Regions from separate parts of the Agrobacterium vacciniicorymbosi genome, predicted to be linked through region 3. Evidence: predicted binding sites of a transcription regulator. Region 3 holds the regulator's gene; each other region holds the start of a gene.
What was found. The regulator LexA, encoded in region 3, represses DNA repair genes until DNA is damaged. The targets are predictions, from matches to a motif close to TGTTCNNNNTGTGTTCNG.
Positions count from the first base shown of each region.

Region 1: the regulator LexA is predicted to act here: its motif matches at 2,906-2,923, upstream of ABUK73_RS21370 (ATP-dependent helicase).
Region 2: the regulator LexA is predicted to act here: its motif matches at 2,385-2,402, upstream of ABUK73_RS23150 (helicase-related protein).
Region 4: the regulator LexA is predicted to act here: its motif matches at 3,857-3,874, upstream of ruvC (crossover junction endodeoxyribonuclease RuvC).

Region 1 covers NZ_JBETMF010000016.1:115,298-120,820, reverse strand. Annotated here, with positions in the region: partial or broken gene ABUK73_RS21375 (PAS domain-containing sensor histidine kinase) at 1-418, shown strand, start outside; gene ABUK73_RS21370 (ATP-dependent helicase) at 757-2,823, opposite strand; gene ABUK73_RS21365 (TIGR02587 family membrane protein) at 3,065-3,928, shown strand; gene ABUK73_RS21360 (hypothetical protein) at 3,936-4,343, shown strand; gene ABUK73_RS21355 (YbhB/YbcL family Raf kinase inhibitor-like protein) at 4,522-5,523, shown strand, end outside.
Region 2 covers NZ_JBETMF010000024.1:9,677-15,199, forward strand. Annotated here, with positions in the region: gene tesB (acyl-CoA thioesterase II) at 81-965, opposite strand; gene ABUK73_RS23145 (ubiquinone biosynthesis hydroxylase) at 1,053-2,267, shown strand; gene ABUK73_RS23150 (helicase-related protein) at 2,586-5,523, shown strand, end outside.
Region 3 covers NZ_JBETMF010000001.1:178,232-183,754, forward strand. Annotated here, with positions in the region: gene ABUK73_RS00980 (ComEC/Rec2 family competence protein) at 1-765, shown strand, start outside; gene ABUK73_RS00985 (glutathione S-transferase family protein) at 885-1,565, opposite strand; gene lexA (transcriptional repressor LexA) at 2,003-2,725, opposite strand; gene ABUK73_RS00995 (hypothetical protein) at 3,114-3,671, shown strand; gene kdsA (3-deoxy-8-phosphooctulonate synthase) at 3,841-4,689, shown strand; gene eno (phosphopyruvate hydratase) at 4,915-5,523, shown strand, end outside.
Region 4 covers NZ_JBETMF010000018.1:35,575-41,097, forward strand. Annotated here, with positions in the region: gene ABUK73_RS22025 (MBL fold metallo-hydrolase) at 1-216, shown strand, start outside; gene ABUK73_RS22030 (pyridoxamine 5'-phosphate oxidase family protein) at 244-747, opposite strand; gene ABUK73_RS22035 (YebC/PmpR family DNA-binding transcriptional regulator) at 1,054-1,800, shown strand; gene ABUK73_RS22040 (DUF3592 domain-containing protein) at 1,961-2,656, shown strand; gene ABUK73_RS22045 (LLM class flavin-dependent oxidoreductase) at 2,685-3,686, opposite strand; gene ruvC (crossover junction endodeoxyribonuclease RuvC) at 3,916-4,428, shown strand; gene ruvA (Holliday junction branch migration protein RuvA) at 4,453-5,070, shown strand; gene ABUK73_RS22060 (AbrB/MazE/SpoVT family DNA-binding domain-containing protein) at 5,155-5,424, shown strand; gene ABUK73_RS22065 (PIN domain-containing protein) at 5,421-5,523, shown strand, end outside.

The sequences.
Region 1 (5,523 bases), on a different contig from region 3:
GATGAGCTCCCGTACTGCGCACCCTGATCGAACGATGGAATTGTCCTTCCGCGTTGATGAGGATATCGATTTTGACGCCAGCCGAATGGCGCAATTGACTTCCAATCTCGTTGCCAACGCGCTGACCCATGGTAAGCCGGAAGAACCAGTTCGACTGTCTGCGTCTATTTCTGACAACCATCTGGAACTGTGGATTGCAAACGGTGGCGTCCCGATTCCGGCAGATGCACAGCTCAGTCTATTCAAGCCATTTTTCAGGGGTGAACGTAACGGGAGCCAGGAGGGCTTGGGCCTTGGACTCCATATCTCCGCAGAGATCGCGCGGGCACATGGTGGCATATTGGTCGTCTCATCTGACGACCGGGAGACCCGTTTCACCTTCACGATGCCCATCAATCGAGAAAATCCAGATCGTTGAGCAATGGTGCGCAGTTACGTGATTGTTTTAGAGGGTTAAAATCTCTGATGACGCGGGCAGTACACACCCGCTACGCTTCAAAAACGCGTTTCGTTCGAAAAATTTGGATTCGGTGTTCGATACCGTGATTTTCCAGTTGTGCCGCGTCTGAGGTGACATTTTCTATCCCTGTCAGGACGCCTGAATAAACTGTCGAGATACCGCGACGTCCTGATCGCAGGAACCCATGCTCATCAGGCATTTGTGGCGACCGCTGGGACAAAGTATCATGTATTGAGACATAAGCGGCTCGCACCAAGAATCACATCGTGAATGCGTTGCGCCAGTCTTGGTCGCTCCTATTTCCACATACCGCGCATATGCGCGCCGACATCGATCCGGATCTGCTGGGCACTCCGTTCAGATGCTGAGGCGGAGATTTTCGGCCACGCCGTCGGTTCGAAATATTGCAACAACGTCGCCGGAATGAACCGAGAACGCGAAGCGTAAATATGCCTGTCGCCCTGCGAGTTCTGCCCGTGAGTGAAAAATCGCTGCGGCGTGATGAGCGACAGGCTGTCCTTGGCCCGCGTCATACCGACATAGAGCAGACGCCGTTCCTCCTCGATCTCTTGCGTCGTTCCTGTCCCCAGGTCCGATGGTATGCAGCCATCGACAACATTGAGCATGAAGACGGAACGCCATTCCTGTCCCTTGGCGGAGTGGATGGTCGATAGGATGAGATAGTCTTCGTCGAGCAGCGGCACGCCCGCCTGATCGCTTGTGGCATCCGGTGGGTCAAGCGTCAGTTCGGTCAGGAAGCGTTCGCGCGAGGGATAGCCGCTGGCAATCTGTTCGAGCTGCGAAAGGTCCGCCTTGCGAGTATCGGCGTCTTCATGGATGCGCTCGAGATGTGGTTCGTACCACAGACGGGCCTGCGCGATATCCGACGGCCACCCTTCCTGCGTTTTGCGAAGCCCTCCCAGCAATTGAACGAACGACGTCCAGTCCTCGCCAGTCTTCGGCGGTGTTGGAATTTCCGCGAGTGCTAGGAGCGGTTCGGGGTCGGAGGCGATCGTGTCGAGAATGGTGCCAGCTTTTTTGGGACCGATGCCCGGCAACATTTGCAGAAGTCGAAAGCCTGCGACACGGTCCCGCGGGTTCTGGGCGAAGCGCAGCACGGCCAGCATGTCCTTCACATGGGCGCTGTCCAAAAACTTCAGGCCACCGAACTTGACGAAGGGGATATTGCGACGGGTGAGTTCAACTTCAAGCGTTCCGCTGTGACTGGATGTCCGAAACAGAACTGCCTGCTGCTTCAGCGTCATGCCAGTCTCACGATTGGCCAGCACCTGCTCGACAATGAAATTGGCCTGTTCGGTCTCATCCTTGACGGTCACGAGTTTGGGTCGCTCGAGCGACTCCCGTTCGGTCCACAGGTTCTTGGTGAAACGCTCGCGCGCCAGTTCGATCACGCCATTGGCTGCCGCCAGAATGGGCTGGGTCGAGCGGTAATTGCGGTCAAGTGTAATGACATCAGCGGCAGGGCTGAAAGATGTTGGAAAGTCGAGAATGTTGCGAACCGTCGCTGCCCGGAACGAGTAGATCGACTGGGCATCATCGCCGACGACGGTCAAGCCACGTCCGCCGGGCTTGAGCGCCATCAGGACAGACGCCTGCAGCTTGTTGGTATCCTGATATTCATCGACCATCACATGGTCGAAGCGATTGCCGATATCGTCGGCGAGATCGGGATCGCTGACCATCTGCGCCCAGTAGAGCAGAAGGTCATCGTAATCGAGCACGTTCTGCGCCTGCTTGGTCTCGACATAAGCTCCGAATAATTCCTTTAACTGTTCTTCCCATGTGGCGACCCATGGATAGTGCTGCCGCAGGATCTCGTTCAGCGGCGTCTCCGAGTTCACTGCGCGAGAATAAATCGCGAGACAGGTGCCCTTGGTCGGAAAGCGGCTTTCCATCTTGGAAAATCCGAGCTCGTGCCGCACAAGGTTCATAAGGTCGGCGCTGTCTTCCCTGTCGTGGATTGTAAAGTCGAGATTGAGACCGATCTGCTCGGCATACATCCGCAGCAGTCTTGCGCCGATGCCATGGAAAGTGCCGGACCAGGCAAGGGCGTCTGTCAGGACACCGGCATTGGCACCCAGCACATTGCGGCAGATGCGCTCGACGCGGCGGGCCATTTCGGAGGCGGCTCTGCGCGAAAAGGTCATCAGGAGAATACGTCGCGGGTCCGCACCATTGACGATGAGATGCGCCACGCGATGGGCGAGCGTGTTGGTCTTACCAGATCCGGCACCTGCAATGATCAACAGAGGCCCTGCTGTGTTGCCCTCAGCCAGCCCGACGCCATGCTCGACGGCTTTGCGCTGCTGCTCGTTCAGTTTTTCCAGATAGGCAACCGCCATGCCGTTATCCTTGATGTGCGCCTACTTTAAATGCGGTATAGACGAAGCTCCATATACCGCGATGGATGCGTCAAAAATGACCGCGAACAAAGTGAGAACCTATCAGGTGGGTTGGATATTGAAAAGTCCTTGATTAGCGTGACGTGATTGGCGTCGCGTCCACTCTTCGATGCTGTTAAGGTTCGGCATTGCGACGATCCGGTCCTCGCGCATGACCAGAGTCATTCTGTGGAGAACGAGATTGGGTTCGAAAGACAGCGCAAGTGGTGGATTCGATACAAGCAAATTTCTCGCTGGAATAGCGCGCGGGGTCGCGGGCGCTCTTCTGTTCGCTCTGCCGATGTTTATGACGATGGAAATGTGGGAGCTTGGCTTCTACATGGATCGCACCCGGCTGTTGCTGCTTCTTTTGATCAATTTGCCTCTGTTGATAGTCCTGTCTCGCCGCATAGGGTTTGAGCAGACTTCGGGTTGGCGGCAATCTGTCCGAGATGCTGTTATCGCCTATGCATTGGGTATGGTAGCGAGCTCGTTAATCCTCTCTTCCATAGGTGTGTTGCGGACTGGTCAAACCTCACATGAGATTGTGGGCATGATTGCTCTGCTAGGGGTGCCGGCGAGCATTGGCGCCATGTTGGGCAGGAGCCAACTGGGCGGCAAATCTGACGATGAAGAAACCGAGGATGACGATGATCCTGTTCAAAATCGCGAGACGAGTTATGGCGGCGAGCTCTTTCTGATGGCAGTTGGCGCACTGTTTTTAAATCTGAACGTGGCGCCCACCGAGGAGATGATCTTGCTTTCTTTCAAGATGACGCCTTGGCACGGCCTTGTCATCGTCGCAGCGTCGCTGATCGTCATGCATGGGTTCGTTTACGCGCTTTCATTTCATGGAAGCCACGATCTTGCGGAGGGTACACCAAGCTGGCACGCCTTTGTGCGCTTTACCTTACCTGGTTATGTAATAGCAGGATCCATCAGTGCCTACTGTCTCTGGACATTCCACCGCACTGACGACCTGGGTTCCACACAGGTTCTGATGGCTATCGTTATCCTGAGTTTTCCTGGTGCGATCGGAGCGGCTGCCGCTCGACTTATCCTTTGAGGGCTTTATGACCAAAACAATCGGCGACAAAAGTCTTGAGGCAAACAATCCGCACTGGGTCGAGTGGGTCACCGGACTGGTATCCGCAGTAATCGTACTCGTGGTGATTTTCTGGATCGCAAAAGACGCGTTTAAAGATCAGGATACATCACCCGACCTTTCCGCAACCCTAGTCATCACGGAACAGCGCAGCAACGGGTTTCAGGTGTCTTTCGAAGTTTCGAATGTTGCAAGCGCAACCGCATCGCAGGTCGCTGTCAACGGCGAGATCCGTGATGGTTCCGATATCGTCGAGAGAGCCAGCACCGTAATGGACTATGTTCCTGGAAGATCAAAGGCGCGAGGCGGCCTGATTTTCAAAAATGATCCCAGAGGCAGGATCATTCTCTATGTTTCAGCCTTCAACGAGCCCTGAAGGTCGTTTTTCCAAAGGGTGGCCGCGGGCGTCGTATGCCATCACTACGGTTGTTGCTACCCGCATAAGCCACGTTACTTGGCGACGTGCGTACATATTCAGTTCTGATAGCGTTAAGAAGGGGGAACTTTGAAGAGTCTCGCATGTTCGGCGTGTGAATTCTTTGGAGGAATACCTAATGATACGTCGTGTCACCGGCGCTGCATCTCTTGTGGCGGCACTTTTTGCGTGCAATGCGTCTTACGCCCAGCAGGGCGATGGAACTGAAGTTCAAATCACCACGAACGTGTTCAAGCCCAACAAGGTCGCACCGACGAGCGAGCGGGTAGGACAATTGAAGGTGCCCGACGGATTCTCTGTAAAGCCTTTCGCCCAGGGCCTTGGCAACAGCCGCATCATCGCAGTGTCCGACAAGGGTTTTATTTATGTCAGCCGCCGGGAAGAAGGCGATGTGCTGCTGCTGAAGGACGAAGACGGCGATGGCAAGGCAGATCGGGCACCGATCCAGGTCGTGTCCCGCGCGCAGGCGCATGGACTGGCAATCAAGGATGACAAACTCTACCTTGTGACCGTCAAAGAAGTCTTCGTTGCCGACATCAAGGCCGATGGCACCCTTGGCGAACTTGAGATGATCATCGGCGATCTGCCGGATTCCGGCCAGCATCCAAACCGCGTTCTTTCATTCGGTCCTGACGGGATGCTGTACATCAGCGTCGGCTCCACTTGCAATTCATGCAACGAAAGCAATCCAGAAAACGCGACGATCATTCGCGCGACGCCGGACGGCAAGAGCCGGACGATCTTCGCCTCCGGCCTTCGCAACACGATTGGGTACGATTGGCAGCCGCAGACCGGCGAACTTTGGGGCCTGGACCACGGTATCGACCTGATGGGCGATGAGGTTCAGGCCGAGGAACTCAACAAGATCGAGCAGGGCAAGCAATATGGCTGGCCGCATGTCTATGGGGCGGGGGACATCTATCCACAGTCCACGCCGGTTGGCGGTGTGACGAAGGAGCAATGGCGCGATCAGAGCCAGCCGATGGTCATCGGTTATACGGCCCATGCAGCGCCGATGCAGATGAAGTTCTATCGCGGAACTGCCTTTACGGCGGAGTTTGCAGGAGATGCCTTTGCCACGATGCGCGGTTCCTGGAACCGCAATCCGGCCTCCGGTTAT
Region 2 (5,523 bases), on a different contig from region 3:
ATAAATTCGTCTGGAAAATAGGCACTTGTTTGCGCGCTATGCGCGCAATTAATATGCAAAATTTACAAAATGCCCATTATTTAATCATTTGCCAATTTGCGAATCAGGCCTTCCTGCGCCATGGAGGCCACAAGCACACCATCGCGGGTAAACAGGCTCCCGCGTGTTAGCCCGCGGGCGCCCGATGCGCTGGGGCTATCCTGCGTGTAGAGCAGCCAGTCATCCAGCTTGCAGGGACGGTGAAACCACATGGCGTGGTCGAGACTTGCGGCCTGGACGGCAGGGTCGAAGATCGTCGTGCCGTGGGCGTAAAGCGACGTATCGAGCAGCGTCATATCCGAGAGATAGGCAAGCACGGCGGCTTGATAATGCCGGTCGGCAGGCACGTCGCCCACGGCCCGCACCCAAATATCCTGATGCGGATCAAGCTTTTCCCTGGAAATATAGTGGGTCAGCGACACCGGCCGGATCTCGATAGGGCGCTTGTTTTCCCAATATTTGCGGATTGCGGGCGGGGCCTTGGCCAGAAACGCATCGCGCATCTGGTCTTCGCTCATCAAGTCCTCGGGCTGCGGCACCTTGGGGATCGAAGCCTGATGGTCAAAACCGCCCTCATCGATCTGGAAAGACGCCGACATGGAAAAAATCGCATGGCCGTGCTGGATGGCGACGATGCGCCGCGTTGCAAAACTTGCCCCATCGCGAATGCGGTCGACCTGATAGATGATCGGCACTTTCGGGTCGCCAGAGCGCATGAAATAGGCGTGCAGCGAGTGGACGAAACGGTCGTCACTCACCGTGCGCTGCGCCGCCATCAGGGCCTGGGCAATGACTTGCCCGCCGAAAACGCGCTGCCAGCCAACCTGCGGGCTTGTGCCGCGAAACAGATTTTCCTCGAGCTTTTCCAGATCAAGCGTGGAAATCAGTTTTTCGAGCGGGGCGGCATTTTCAAGAGGGCGCGACATTTTCGACATGCTCCGGCTGTAGGAAGACCTAAATGAATGATCTATAGTGCAGGCGTGATATTCACAAGAATGCGAGGAGAAGACGCGATGTTCGATGTGGTGGTTGCCGGCGGCGGATATGTTGGATTGAGCGTTGCGGTGGCCATCAAGCAGGCCGCCCCGCATCTGGATGTGCAGGTCATCGAGGCCGCCCCTGATGATGTCTGGAAAAAGGACATGCGCGCCTCCGCCATCATCGCCGCCGCCACCCGCATGCTGCAAGTCTTTGGCATCTGGGACGAGCTTCTGCCGGAAGCCCAGCCGATCAACAAAATGATCGTGACGGATTCCAAGACCTCCGATCCCGCGCGCCCCGTCTTCCTAACTTTCGATGGCGAAGTCGCCGAGGGCCAGCCTTTTGCCCATATGATCCCAAATGTCGCGATGGTCGGTGCCCTGCGTGGTGTTTGCGAAAAGCTCGGCGTCACCATTCGCCATGGCCTCAGTGTCACCGGCTTCGAAGCGCAACATCGCAGCAACGTGGTCACCCTGTCCGATGGCTCGACTTTCGAGACCCGGTTGCTGGTGGCCTGCGACGGCGTTCGCTCGGCCTTGCGCGATATGGCGGGCATCAAGACCGTGCACTGGGCCTATGATCAATCCGGCATCGTCACGACCGTGGAGCATGAGCGCCCGCATAATGGCTGTGCCGAAGAACATTTCCTGCCATCCGGGCCTTTCGCCATTTTGCCGCTCAAGGGCAATCGCTCGTCGCTGGTCTGGACGGAACGCACCGCCGATGCCGACCGGTTGGTGGCAGCCGACGATCTTTTGTTCGAAGAGGAGCTGGAGCGCCGCTTTGGCCACAAGCTCGGCCCGATCAGACCGGTCGGTCCACGGCGGGCCTTTCCGCTCGGCCTGACACTTGCCCGAGCCTTCGTGGCGCCGCGTCTGGCGCTGGCGGGCGATGCCGCCCATGGCATCCACCCGATTTCCGGCCAGGGCCTCAATCTCGGCTTCAAGGATGTCGCCGCTTTGGCGGAAACCATCGTGGAGGCGGATCGCCTCGGTCTCGATATCGGATCGCTCAACGTGCTGGAGCGCTACCAGTCGTGGCGGCGGTTCGACACGGTGCGTATGGGTATCACGACAGATGTGCTGAACCGACTGTTTTCCAATGATGTCGGCCCCATCAGGATCGCCCGCGATTTCGGCCTTGGCATCGTGGACCGGATTCCGGGCCTCAAATCCTATTTCATCGGTCAGGCGGCAGGCACTGCCGATCCCAACGGTCCACGCCTGCTGGCTGGCCAACCGCTCTAATGTGACAAAGCCTGGAACGACACGATTCACGATCTGGTGGAGCGTCGAACCACTGTGGCCCAGATATAGCCGTGAACAAAAGCTGAATCAGAGGGAGTCAGCGATTCGTCGCTGATTCGTTCGCAGCCTGTTCCGAATCGTCATTTTCAATGTTTATGACGCAAAAATCGCGGCAATTTCAGCTTTGATGCATTCCTTCCTTGCCTTTGCGCGTCGCGATTGCCATGTGTGGTGGACGATGCGGAGGAATGTTTTCCGAATGTGTTGTAAAACAATCAGTTAGTCGATTTCACGGATAGTACGTTGAATTTTCGCCCCATGATCTTGAGCGGCCGCGGTGTTACGGCCGTTCTTGGCCCGACCAATACCGGCAAGACGCATTATGCCATTGAACGCATGGTCGCGCATGGAAGCGGTGTCATCGGCCTGCCCCTGCGGCTGCTTGCCCGCGAGGTCTATACGCGGCTGGTGGAAAAGGTCGGCGCGCCCAATGTGGCGCTCGTCACCGGCGAAGAGAAGATTTCTCCACCCAAAGCGAAATATTCCGTCTGCACCGTCGAGGCCATGCCGCGTGAAACGACTGCAGCCTTCGTCGCTATCGATGAGGTGCAGCTTGCTGGCGATCTAGAGCGCGGCCACATCTTCACCGACCGCATTCTGCATCTACGCGGACGCGAGGAAACGCTGCTTTTGGGCGCGGGCACCATGCGGCCCATTCTGGAAAAGCTGCTGCCCGGCATCGTCGTAGTTGAACGGCCCCGCCTGTCGCAGCTGTTTTATGCCGGACAGAAGAAAATCACCCGCCTGCCGCAACGAACCGCCATCGTCGCCTTTTCCGCAGAAGAGGTCTACGCGATTGCCGAACTGGTGCGCCGTCAGCGCGGTGGTGCCGCGGTGGTGCTGGGCGCACTGTCGCCACGCACCCGCAATGCGCAGGTCGGCCTTTATCAAAACGGAGACGTTGAATATCTGGTCGCGACGGATGCCATCGGCATGGGCCTCAACCTCGACGTCGATCATGTGGCCTTTGCGCAGGACCGCAAATTCGACGGTTATCAGTTCCGCAATCTCAACCCCGGTGAAATGGGCCAGATCGCCGGTCGCGCCGGTCGCCATCTGCGCGATGGCACCTTTGGTGTGACGGGTCGCGTCGATCCGCTGGATGACGAACTGGTGGAACGCGTCGAATCGCATCAGTTCGATGCGGTCAAAGTGCTGCAATGGCGCACCAAGAATTTCGATTATTCCTCCATCGCCAATCTGCGCGGAAGTCTCGATGCGGCCCCTACCGTTCAGGGGCTGTCGCGCGCTTTGCCCGCCATCGACCAGCAGGCACTGGAATATCTGTCGCGTTACCCTGAAATCATCGACGTCACCACCAATGCCGAGCGGGTGGAAAAACTGTGGGAGGCCTGCGCGCTGCCGGATTATCGCCGCATCGCGCCTGCACAACACGCCGATCTGATTTCGACACTCTACTTCGACCTCGTCAAACGCGGTGCCGTCAACGAGGATTTCATGGCCGAACAGGTGCGCCGGGCGGACCGCACCGACGGAGAGATCGATACGCTTTCTGCAAGGATTGCGCAGATCAGAACATGGACGTATGTATCAAACCGCCCAGGATGGCTTGCCGATCCGACACACTGGCAAGAAAAGACGCGGGAAATCGAAGATCGATTGTCCGATGCTCTACATGAAAGGTTGACGAAACGCTTTGTTGATCGCAGGACATCTGTGCTCATGAGGCGCCTAAGAGAGAATGCGATGCTTGAAGCTGAAATCAGTGTGAATGGTGATGTCTTTGTTGAAGGACATCATGTCGGCCAATTGGCGGGTTTCCGGTTTACACCGGTGGCCGGAGCTGAAGGGCCAGATGCCAAGGCTGTGCAAGGAGCAGCGCAGAAGGCGCTTGCGCTGGAATACGAGGCGCGGGCTGCGCGCCTGCATGCCAGCGGCAATGGCGATCTTGCGTTAAGCTCGGATGGGCTTGTGCGCTGGCTGGGTGAGCCCGTTGCACGCCTTTCGGCTGGCGACAACATCATGAAGCCGCGCGTCATCATCCTGGCAGATGAACAGTTGAGCGGAAATGCGCGTGACCATGCGGTTGCCCGTATCGAGCGCTTCGTCAACCACCAGATCGCAACCGTGCTGAAGCCGCTGGACGATATTTCCCGCGCCGAAGACCTTCAGGGTCTGGCAAAGGGTCTCGCCTTCCAGCTGGTGGAAAATCTCGGCGTGCTGTTCCGTCGCGACGTGACTGAAGAGGTCAAGACGCTGGATCAGGATGCGCGCGCCTCCATGCGCCGCTATGGCATCCGCTTCGGCGCTTACCACGTCTTCCTGCCTGCATTGCTGAAGCCCGCTCCTGCCGAGCTCGTGACGCTGCTCTGGGCCCTGAAGAATGACGGTCTGGGCAAGCCCGGTTACGGCGATCTCATTCCCGTGCTGGCCGCTGGCCGTACATCCGTCGTCACCGACAGCAGCTATGAGCGCATGTTCTACAAGCTCGCGGGCTTCCGTTTCCTCGGCAAGCGTGCGGTGCGTATCGACATTCTCGAGCGTCTGGCTGATCTCATCCGTCCGCTGTTGCAGTGGAAGCCAGGCACACAGCCGCGTCCGGAAGGTGCCTATGACGGCCGTCGTTTCACCACTACGACAGCCATGCTCTCCATTCTGGGTGCCACGCTCGATGATATGGAAGAAATCCTCAAAGGCCTCGGTTACCGCGCCGATCAGGTGAGCGCCGAAGACGCTGCGGCCTTCCTGGGTGGCCAGACTGTAGATGCGGCCAAGCCGAGTGCAGATGCTGGCGAAACCGTGGCTGAGGAGGCTGCAGGCACCGAAGAAGCCTCTCAGGACGATGCCGACACGCAGGCGACCTCGGAAGAAGCTGCCGCTCCTGTCGAGGCTGTTGCTGAAGCAGCGGTCGAGGCAAAGCCAGACGAGGCAAAGGCCGACGACGCGACAGGTTCGGACGCCGTTGCGACCGAAGCTGTCGAGCCGAAGCCTGTTCTTCTGTGGCGTCCAGGTGGCCGCAGCGACAACCAGCGCAGCGACAACCGCCGCCCAGCCAACCGCAACCATAGCGAACGCCGTGCAGAGGGTGGCGAAGAGCGTCAGGGCCAGCCGCGTAGCAATGCCAACCGCGAGGGTGATCGCAAGCGTGACGGCGACCGCAAGCGCGAGGGTGCCCGCCCAGACCGCAATGGCGGCAACAATAACCGCAACGAGCGCCATGACCGTGGCGAGCGCA
Region 3 (5,523 bases):
GCGGGATTTCTGATCATCGCGCTGCTGCGCACGCGGCTTGCTCTGATCGGGCTGCCGCTGATTGCCGCTGGCTTCATTATGCTGGTGACGGAGCAATGGCGCAGCAAACCAGATCTGCTGATTTACGAAGATGGCTCTTTGGTCGCTTTGCTGTCGGCAGATGCAGTTGCAACGACGAAGCCCCGTGCCTCCGGTTTCATCTATGATCAGTGGGCGAGGGCGGTGCCGTTGCCAGAGCAACATGTTGGGCCGAGAATGCTGGATGTGGTGAAGTCACCCACCGGTGATGCCGCACAAGAGGCTGGCGATGCTGCCGGTCGTAAGCCCCGTTTGAGCGACGAGGATAAGGTGCGGGCCGCCAGAGAAATGAAAGAGGCCTTGTCAGGCACGGATCGCTTCACCTGCCGCAAAGACCAATGGTGCGTTGCGACGTCAAAGTCCGGCGTGGCGGTCGCGGTCATTCTGGATACCGCGCTCACGGGAGCGGGTTGCGATCTCGCCGATGTGGTGGTGACGACGCGCAAGGTGCCTTTTTTTTCCACGTGTCGATCCGGCGCAATCCTCATCAGCAGCGAAACCTTGCGGCGCACGGGCTCTATGGAAATATGGCTTGGTGAAAAGGGTAAGCCTGTGCTGCGCGCCGAAGCGGCGATGCAGGATATGGACCGCTTCTGGACAAGGCACCGTAGCTATGAGTGGCGCAAAGGAGAGTTCGACGCGTCAGTGCCGGAGCATATCGAAAGAATGCTATCGAACGCCCCGTGATATGCTTCATTCAAAGGTGCCGCTTGCGCGCTTTGCGATACCTTCTGACTCGTTTTCACACAGACCGTTTTACACAGCCAAGTCGGTATTTTCGTTCGAAACAGACGCCGTTCCATATCTCACGACTTCAAGCGCAAATCCGCCAGCCATTCTCCGATGGCTTTGGCTTCCGCCTCGTGTTCTGCATCGCGCCACGGTTCCAGCAAGGCCGCATCCTGCCATTCCTGCATTGCGGGGAGGGTGAGGAGACGGTTCTTGTAAGCCTCGGCCTCGGGCGACATAGCCGTTCCATAGGTCTGGAAGCGGAAGGCGACGGGGCAGAAAAACGCGTCTACTGCTGTAAATGCGTCTCCCGCCAGGAACGGACCGCCAAAGGAGGCTAGACCTTCCTGCCAAAGTGCGTCGATGCGGGAAATGTCTTTCTTCAGCGCCTCGCCAACTTCAGTTGGCTGGATCCGAAGACCGACATTCATCGGATGTTCGTTGCGCAATGTCTGGAAGCCTGAGTGCATTTCCGCCGCGGCAGAACGCGACCATGCACGTGCCTTCGTATCACCAGCCCAAACTCCACTATGCCGTTCCGCCAGATATTCGATGATCGACAGCGAATCCCATACGGTCAGGTCGCTCTCGACAAGGCAGGGCACCTTGGCGGTGGGAGAAAATGTCGCGAAATCCTCGGCGGAATTGCCGAATGGGGTAAGCTTTTCGCTGAATGCAATATCGAGTGTCCGCATCAACACCCATGGCCGCAGGGACCAGGAGGAATAGTTCTTGTTGGCTATATAAAGATCGTACATTTCATATCCCTCGGTTGCAGCACCGTGTTAGCGCGGGAAATTTCTCCGATACAGACGGTTTGCGCGATGGTGGTCTTCAAATAATTTGATCTTTTGTGCCCAGGTGGTGACATTGTGAACAGAGAGATTTCGGTCTGAAGCTCCCATTCCGCAACTCAAACTAGGCAGCGCTACACACAAAACGTCACGCTAAAATCATTCATAGACGCTCACCGACGCGAGTGATTCGAAGATAGTGAGCCGACTAACTATTTTTGGATATCTGCACTTACCGTGAGCGCAAATTTCCCTCTGAAATGCATGTAAGTGCACTTGTTTGTTAATCGAACCAACGTCCAACTTTGGCTCTGGTACCTCGCCAACAGGCGAATCAAAACCAGAAATATTGCCCGCGGGCAGACCTAAAAATCCGCCCGCTAAATTATAGGCAGCAGTAGTCAGTGATAGCGGCGGATCAGGCCGACAAGCTTACCCTGGATTTTCACCCGGTCCGGTCCGAAGATGCGGGTCTCGTAAGCGGGGTTGGCGGCTTCGAGCGCAATGGAGGCACCCTTGCGGCGGAAGCGCTTCAGTGTCGCTTCTTCGTCATCCACCAATGCAACGACGATATCGCCCGGATTTGCGGTGCTTCCGTCACGAATAATGACCGTATCTCCATCGAAAATACCGGCTTCGATCATCGAATCGCCTTTGACCTCGAGCGCGTAATGTTCGCCAGAGCCGATCATATCCATCGGCACGACCACATCATGGGTGTTGTTCTGGATCGCCGAAATCGGGACACCTGCTGCGATTCGCCCCATGACGGGAACGCTGACCGAGTTGACGTCGCGACTGTTCAACGGGGCAGGTGCGGGCGATGGCTCCACAGCCTTTGGCTTGCCAAGGCTGCCTTCGATGACGCTGGGCGAAAAGCCGCGTTGCGGCTTGTTGGCTGGAGAATAGGACTCGGGAAGCTTGATGACTTCGAGTGCGCGCGCCCTATTCGGTAGCCGGCGAATAAACCCGCGCTCTTCCAGCGCCGTAATCAACCGGTGAATGCCCGATTTAGAGGCAAGATCGAGTGCATCCTTCATTTCATCGAAGGATGGCGGCACGCCAGACTCTTTCATTCTTTCATGAATGAACAGAAGCAATTCCTGCTGTTTGCGCGTGAGCATGAAGAAACACCCTTGGAAATTCGAGGCGAAGATTCGCGAAACAAATACAGAACGAACACTATCTGTTCCATATGTGTTCTGCAATAGCCCAGTAAAAAATCACTTAAGCCAGATCAAAATAAATATCCGTCAGATCGTTGAGAGAATCATATGGCCATGGCTGGTTACGACTTCTTCACGTTGAATCACGCCGATTTGCGCCTCCGGGTTGTTTTTCTGCCCGATTTTGCTAATTCCGCTCATGCTTTCAAGGGGCCCGCGCGGTGATCTTGGCATCTTGTGGGGTGAGCAGGTATTTGGTCCTGTTTTTAAGCATTTTCATCAGTTTTTGTCCGTCATTCTCCTACGAGTGAAAGCGGTACGGATATCGTTTTAGAAAGTCCATCAAGTGAAATTTAGAACGCTCAGCCTGATTGTGGGCCTTGTTGCACTTGCCGGGTGCCAAACCACCCAACCCAATTCGCCAGAAGCTCTTAAAAAAGCGGAGTATGATAGATTGCTCCTGGCATCCACTGTCGCGAACTGCAAACTGATTATGCTTATAAATGCGGATCGCGTCGCGGCCAAAAAGCAGCCGTCGAGAGACAATAAGTGCGCTTCCATTTTGCGTAACAATAAACTTGGCGGTGGTTTGCACGCGGCTAGTTTCGTGCCGGACATCGGTATTAATGGCATACCGATTCCACTTGGAAGTCTTGTCAGGCTTGCGGTGACCATGGAGCGAAAGCAGCGTCAAGAAAAGGCATTTGAGGCAAAGCTACCTTCTTGGGCGGTGGGCGAAAACACGGAGTATGTTTATCGGTTTCTCTTGGCTCAAGACTTCAAACCCGAGGAGATCGAACGCGTGAAATCTACGAGTGAGTTTTCCTCTGCTGTCAACGAGGCCGGACCGACCATCCGCTTCATGAAAGCAAATCCCGATGTGGTGAAGCTGGCACAAAAATAACGTAAACAGGGTGCTGCTTTTTGTAGCGGAAACTGTTCCGATCAACCGGCACGGCAGCCGTGACATAGATTACGCTTCCTGATAATGGCGTGACCAGGATTGTAGAATATGTCTGCGTGCAGCCGCTTGGCGGCTGGGCGTAGGCCCGGTTTGCCTTCGAGGAGTAATGATGAGCGTCCAGAATAATCTCAACGTGGTCGTCGGCGAAGGTGCCGGGCAGGTAACTTTCTCCAATACCGAACGTTTCTCGCTGATTGCCGGGCCGTGCCAGATGGAGAGCCGCGACCATGCCTTCATGATTGCCGAGACCATGGCGGAGCTGTGCGGCAAGCTGGGTATCGGTTTTGTCTACAAGTCGTCCTTCGATAAGGCCAACCGCACGTCCCTGTCGGGCCAGCGCGGCATTGGCATCGATAAGGCGCTGGAGGTTTTTGCTGAACTTAAGGAGCAATTCGGCTTTCCGGTGTTGACGGATATTCACACGGAAGAACAGTGCGCAATCGTGTCACCGGTTGTCGACATCCTGCAAATCCCGGCGTTTCTCAGCAGGCAAACGGACCTTCTGGTGGCGGCGGCCAAGACCGGTCGGGTCGTCAATGTGAAGAAGGGTCAGTTCCTGGCGCCTTGGGACATGAAGAATGTTCTGGCCAAGCTGAACGATAGTGGCAACCCGAACGTGCTGCTGTGCGAGCGCGGCGCGTCCTTCGGTTACAACACGCTCGTTTCCGACATGCGCTCGCTGCCCATCATGGCATCGCTCGGTGCGCCGGTTGTCTTTGACGCGACTCACTCCGTGCAGCAGCCGGGCGGGCAGGGTGGTTCGAGCGGCGGTCAGCGGGAATTCGTTGAGACGCTGGCGCGTGCGGCCATTGCGGTCGGCGTCGCCGGTCTTTTTGTGGAAACGCATGAAGACCCTGATAACGCTCCCTCGGACGGACCCAATATGGTCCACCTGAAGGATATGCCGAAGCTTCTGGAAAAGCTGCTGGCTTTCGACAATATCGCGAAAGCTGCGTGATCGCTTTTGGCCTCAATCGATTTTTATGAAAAGACGGCGTCCAGAGATGGGCGCCGTCATTGTAATTTCTTGCGCGTCGTCTACAGCGACGGAGGAAGTTCACATCGAGTCGCTATTCCGTCGCCCTGTTTATCGCGCCGCTCATCCGAAAAGCGCTTCACAGTTTTCGGGATGCACTCTAAGACAGGCAACTGAAAATCCTGTTCCAGTCCCAAGGGAGAGATCATGACAGCCATTACCGATATCATCGCACGCGAAATCCTCGACAGCCGTGGAAACCCCACCGTTGAAGTCGATGTCTATCTGGAAGACGGTTCTTTCGGTCGTGCGGCAGTTCCATCGGGCGCATCGACGGGCGCGCATGAAGCCGCAGAACTGCGTGATGGTGGCAAGCGCTACCTTGGTAAGGGTGTGGAAAAGGCCGTTGAAGCCGTCAATACGGAAATCTTCGATGCGCTGGGCGGATTCGATGCCGAAAGCCAGATCCATATCGACCAGACGCTGATCGCGCTCGATGGCACGCCGAACAAGTCGCGCCTCGGTGCCAACGCCATTCTCGGCGTTTCCCTGGCGGTTGCCAAGGCCGCTGCCGAAACCACAGGTCTGCCGCTTTACCGTTATGTTGGCGGCCCCAACGCGCATCTGCTGCCCGTGCCGATGATGAACATCATCAACGGCGGCGCACATGCCGATAACCCGATCGACTTCCAGGAATTCATGATCATGCCGGTTGGCGCGGAAAGCATCCGTGACGCCGTGCGGATCGGCGCGGAAATCTTCCATGTTCTGAAGAAGGAACTCGCAGCACAGGGTCACAACACCAATGTCGGCGAC
Region 4 (5,523 bases), on a different contig from region 3:
GGTGGCTTGACGATGGGGGCTGACAGTATGAGCCGCATCGTGAAGCGACTGCGGTCGGCTCTGATCCTGCCGATGCACCAGCCAAGTGCTCTGGAGCAGTTTCTGGTCACGTTCGGCCCGCAATTCAAAATCGCTTATGCCAATGACCCGGTTATCAGGGTGTCTATGAGAAACCTTCCCCGCCAGCCGCAAATTCTGGTGCCGCAAGGCATGTGAACGGGCAACGGGCGGGAAAGGGAAGTTTTAGGCGAAAGCCAGATGTTGTCTGACGCCGACATCCGGCACCTTATGATCAGACATGTTTGCCTTGGCGATTTCCCAACCAAATTTCAGGGTGCTGTCCGTCGATGCCCAGATATCGGCATCGTCCACATGGAGGGCGAGCATCGTCAGATCAGGGTCGCTCTTGCCGTGTTCATACCAGGCGGCGGTGACGGAATTCCAGTATTCGTCCAGCTTTGCCTTGTCTTCGCGAACTTCCAGCTTGCCGGAGAGGCAAGCATGATAGTCGTGATCCTTGCCGATGACACAGAAGTGGGCGCGGGAGCCGGACTTTAAAGTCTGAACAAGATCAGCGCTCTTTTTGGTGAAAAACCAGATCGTGTTGGTCTTCGGGTCGGCGTGGGGTGCCATGGGCTGCATATGGCTGTGAAGGCCTTCAAGGCCCAGCATGCCCGCATGGACGGAATTGATTTCGTCCCAAAGCTGACGGGCGGGGGCATCGCGTGCTTCACTCAAGCTGACCATTTAGGGGTCTCCTTCACGTTTCTCGTTATCCTCACGATCAACGGACAAAGCTGCCCGCTTTCGCACTGGTAACCAAACGAAGAGAGTAGATTTCAGTTCCCTAAAGCGTTTCCTTGTTCACTGGAACGGGTTTGCCGGGCATTTCTCCGCAAGGATCAAGGACGAAAACCTGCGCCGGCAGACCTGCTCCAGTGAGTAAGGAAACGCTTTGATGTGTGCGAGAAGAGTGGGCATGTGGGCTTGAACAGCCGGGCCATCGCACTTATAAGCACCGCAATCCAAACAAACGATCCGATCAGGGGTGCCATGGCTGGCCATTCACAGTTCAAGAACATCATGCATCGCAAGGGAAAACAGGATTCGATCCGTTCGAAGATGTTCTCCAAACTCGCGCGTGAAATCACCGTTGCTGCCAAGTCCGGTCTGCCGGATGTGAGCATGAACGCGGCGTTGCGTCTGGCAGTGCAGAACGCCAAGGCACAGTCGATGCCAAAGGACAACATCGACCGCGCCATCAAGAAGGCGTCCGGTGCAGATGCTGAAAACTACGATTACGTGCGTTACGAAGGCTACGGTCCGGGCGGTACGGCGGTTATCGTCGAAGCGCTGACAGACAACCGCAACCGCACGGCCTCCAACGTTCGCTCCATCTTCACCAAGGCTGGCGGCGCGCTGGGCGAAACCGGCTCTGTTTCGTTCTCCTTCGACCGCGTCGGTGAAATCACCTACAAGGCCTCTGTTGGTGACGCCGACAAGGTCATGGAAGCTGCTATCGAGGCGGGTGCCGACGATGTGGAAAGCAATGAAGACGGCCACACCATCATCTGCGGTTTCGAAGCCATGAACGAAGTGTCCAAGGCACTGGAAGCTGTTCTCGGTGAAGCCGAAAGCGTCAAATCCATCTGGAAGCCGCAGAACACGGTTCCAGTCGATGAAGAAAAGGCACAGTCGCTGATGAAGCTCATCGGCAACCTTGAAGACGATGACGATGTGCAGAGCGTCTATTCGAACTTCGAAGTGTCCGAAGAAATCATGGCCAAGCTTTCGGCCTGATTTTTCTGCCGATTATGATTTAATAGGCCCCTGCGCAGCCATGCGCGGGGGCTTTTGTTTGAGCGCATAATGGCTGATCACGTAAAAAATTGAATTTCGACCCTTGGTTTAATTTTTAGTCGCACTATCTCGATCTCATCAACCGGAGAGGGTTTTGCGTATGAAGGCAACTGTTAAACTTATTGCTTGGGCGTTTGTCGTGTTCGGCCTTGCATTTGCTGGGTTGGGCGCGTTCTTTTTTTATCAGGATAGCCAGTTCGCCCAACGCGCGCTGACGGCGCAGGGCGTCGTCTCGGAGGTCGTTCGCAGGACACAGGAAAGCAGCTATACGGCCATTGTCCGTTTTACCGATGCTCAAGGACAACAGCAGGAAATGGCGGACAGGATCAACTCATCCCCGCCGCGTTTTTCACAGGGTGATGTGGTGGAGGTTCTCTACGATCCGCAATCGCCATCGAATGCCTTGGTCAACGACCTCATGGGACGGTATTTTCTTATCGGCATATTCACGATCCTGGGTGTCCTGCTAACCCTTGTGGGTACCGGCATCTTTCTTTTCCTGGTTTTGAAGAAGCGGCGCGAGACATGGCTGTTGCGCTTTGGTCGACCTGTCGAAGCGGAGTTTCTGCACGTTTTTCAAGATGAGAAGGTCTCGGTCAACGGAGCAAATCCATTCCGGGTGGTGGCGCAGGGGACCGACCCTCAAACCGGGCGTATACGACGCTATGAGAGCGGCGCGATATGGGTTGATCCCACCGCACAGTTGGAGGGGCGAAAATTGCGGGTCCTGATCGACCCGAAAAAGCCAGACCGCCACATGATCGATCTCACTGACGTCGTCGGCGATCCCGCTTGAGCGCGGGGTCGCTCTCGGTCAGGCTCGATCAGGCGGCTAGTTTCAGGCCGCTTCTGACTTCGGCGAAAACCTCGACGGAACGAAGTCGTTTCTGAATGTCGTGAACGGGCATGGAGACGATCAGCTCATCCGCGCCGGTTTCCGACAGGAACTCGCCCAGTTTATGTTCGACTGTGGCATGCGAGCCGACCACCGCATATCTGAGCGTGTGTTCGACCGTGATGCGTTCCATGTCGCTCCAGTAATCGTCCATGGTTTCGACGGGACGTGGGAACTGGGTGCGGACGTTCTTTCGCAGATTGACGAATTGCTGCTGGGCGGAGGTGAAGAGGTGTTGTGCTTCTTCATCCGTATCTGCACCTACACCCATAACGCCAACCATGACATAGGGCTTTTGCAATGTAGCCGATGGCTGGAAGCGTTCGCGGTAGATAGCGATGGCGTCCATCAGCATATCTGGCGCGAAATGCGAGGCGAAGGAGTAGGGCAGGCCAAGTGCTGCGGCCAGATGGGCGCTGTAGATGCTGGAGCCCAGAAGCCAGATCGGCACATTGGAGTGCATGCCGGGCACTGACAGAATAGCTTGATCCGGTTCCGGCGCGCCGAGATAGCGCTGCAATTCGACAATATCATGCGGGAAGTTTTCAGCGCCCGCATCCAGATTGCGGCGCAGAGCGCGGGCGGTGCGCATATCCGTTCCCGGCGCGCGGCCAAGACCGAGATCGACGCGACCTGGCAGGAGTGCTGCCAGCGTGCCGAACTGTTCGGCAATCACGAGAGGCGAGTGGTTTGGCAGCATGATGCCGCCGGAACCGACGCGGATGCGTGTGGTTGCCGCGCCGACATGGGCGATGACGAGTGAGGTTGCGGCGCTGGCAATGCCCGGCATGCCGTGATGTTCGGCAAGCCAAATGCGTTCATAGCCCTGCTCTTCAGCCTTGATGGCCATGCGGCGCGAATTCTCCAGCGCCTTGCTCACGTTCTCGCCTTCACCAATGGGCGACAGATCGAGAATGGAAAAAGGGATCATCGGACGCTCCTGTTGGGATTTTTCAGATTTTACCCGATGTAAGTTGCAGTGCGGAATTTGCCAGAGCAGTCGCGCCGAATTGATCGATGCATCAAAAAAACTGGTCCAACTTTGCGACGTTTGGGAGTGAGAGCCGCGTTCAGGCGTAGAAGCTGTGCGCAAATGACGGATGTTGTCGTTTTGTTCACTTATCGCTGGCAGGTTTTGCCACTGAACGGTAGGGTGACATATGCAAAATGCGATTCGAATTATCGGGATTGATCCCGGGCTACGGCGAATGGGCTGGGGTATCATCGAAACCCTCGGCAACAGCCTGCGTTTCGTGGCCTCCGGCACGGTGACGTCGGACGGCGATATGGATCTGGCCTCGCGCCTTTGCCAGTTGCATGATGGCCTGTCGGATATCGTACATTCCCATCAACCGCATGAGGCGGCGGTAGAGCAGACCTTTGTCAATAAGGATGCGGTGGCCACGCTGAAGCTGGGTCAGGCGCGCGGCATTGCCATGCTGGTTCCGGCCCGTGCTGGCCTGCCCGTGGCGGAATATGCGCCCAATGCCGTCAAGAAAGCGGTGATCGGCGTGGGCCACGGTGAAAAGCAGCAAATTCACATGATGCTCAAAATTCTGATGCCCAAGGCCGAGTTCAAGGGCAATGACGCTGCCGATGCGCTTGCCATCGCCATTTGCCACGCGCACAACCGGGCAGGCGAGCGCATGCGCCGCGTGCTGGCGGCAAGCTGATTTCCTCATTTCACAGGCGTTACCATGATCGGAAAACTCAAAGGCACCATCGATGAAATTGGCGACGACTATGTTCTCGTCGATGTGCATGGCGTCTGTTACGTGGCCCATTGCTCGGCCCGCACGCTTTCGCGGCTTGGCTCGCCGGGCGAAGCCATCGTCCTTTTCATCGAGACCTATGTGCGCGAAGACCAGCTGAAACTCTTCGGCTTCATGAGCGCGCTGGAGCGCGAATGGTTCAACCTGCTGCAGAGCGTGCAGGGCGTGGGTTCCAAGGTTGCGCTGGCGGTGCTTTCAACGCTGACGCCATCTGAACTCGCCAATGCCATCGCGCTTCAGGACAAGGTGGTCGTTTCGCGTGCGCCGGGCGTGGGTCCGAAGGTCGCGGTGCGTATCGTCACCGAGTTGCGCAACAAGGCCCCGGCCTTTGCGGGCGAGGCCTCTGCCTCGATCGGTCTCAAGCAGGAACTGGGTGAAGGGGTGGCCTCTGCGCCCGTTGCCGATGCCGTCTCGGCTCTCACCAATCTCGGCTATTCCCGCGACCAGGCCGCCAATGCGGTTGCTGCGGCGCTGAAGAATGGCGGCGAGGGTGGAGATAGCGCCAAGCTGATCCGGCTGGGGTTGAAGGAGCTTTCGCGGTGATGCCAGATTGATATTCCGTTGGAGAAATGATAAATTTTCCTACGATTATGATTTTCTCGGAGGGCTTTCGATTTGGGATGGGAATTGACACTTTCGTCTAAAGGGCAGGTGACTCTTCCGAAAGAGATGCGTGAGGCTTTGAATCTTCGCCCCGGGGACCAGATTGTCTACTCGATCATTGACGGCGAAGTGGTGTTGACACCCAAAAATGTCGATTTCAACGATCTGGCAGGTCTGCTGGGTAAGCCGCCAAGAGGACGCGCGACATTGGAAGAGATCGATGAGTCTGTCCTGAAAGCTGCCGGCGGCAATGTTATCGACACCGACGAAGAGAGCTCGGAAGCTGCCGCATGAATATGTTTGGTCTTGATACGAATGTGGTACTGAGACTTTTCGTAGGGGATGACCCGAAGCAGCATCAGGCAGCATTGCGTTTTGGTGCCGAAATAGGGA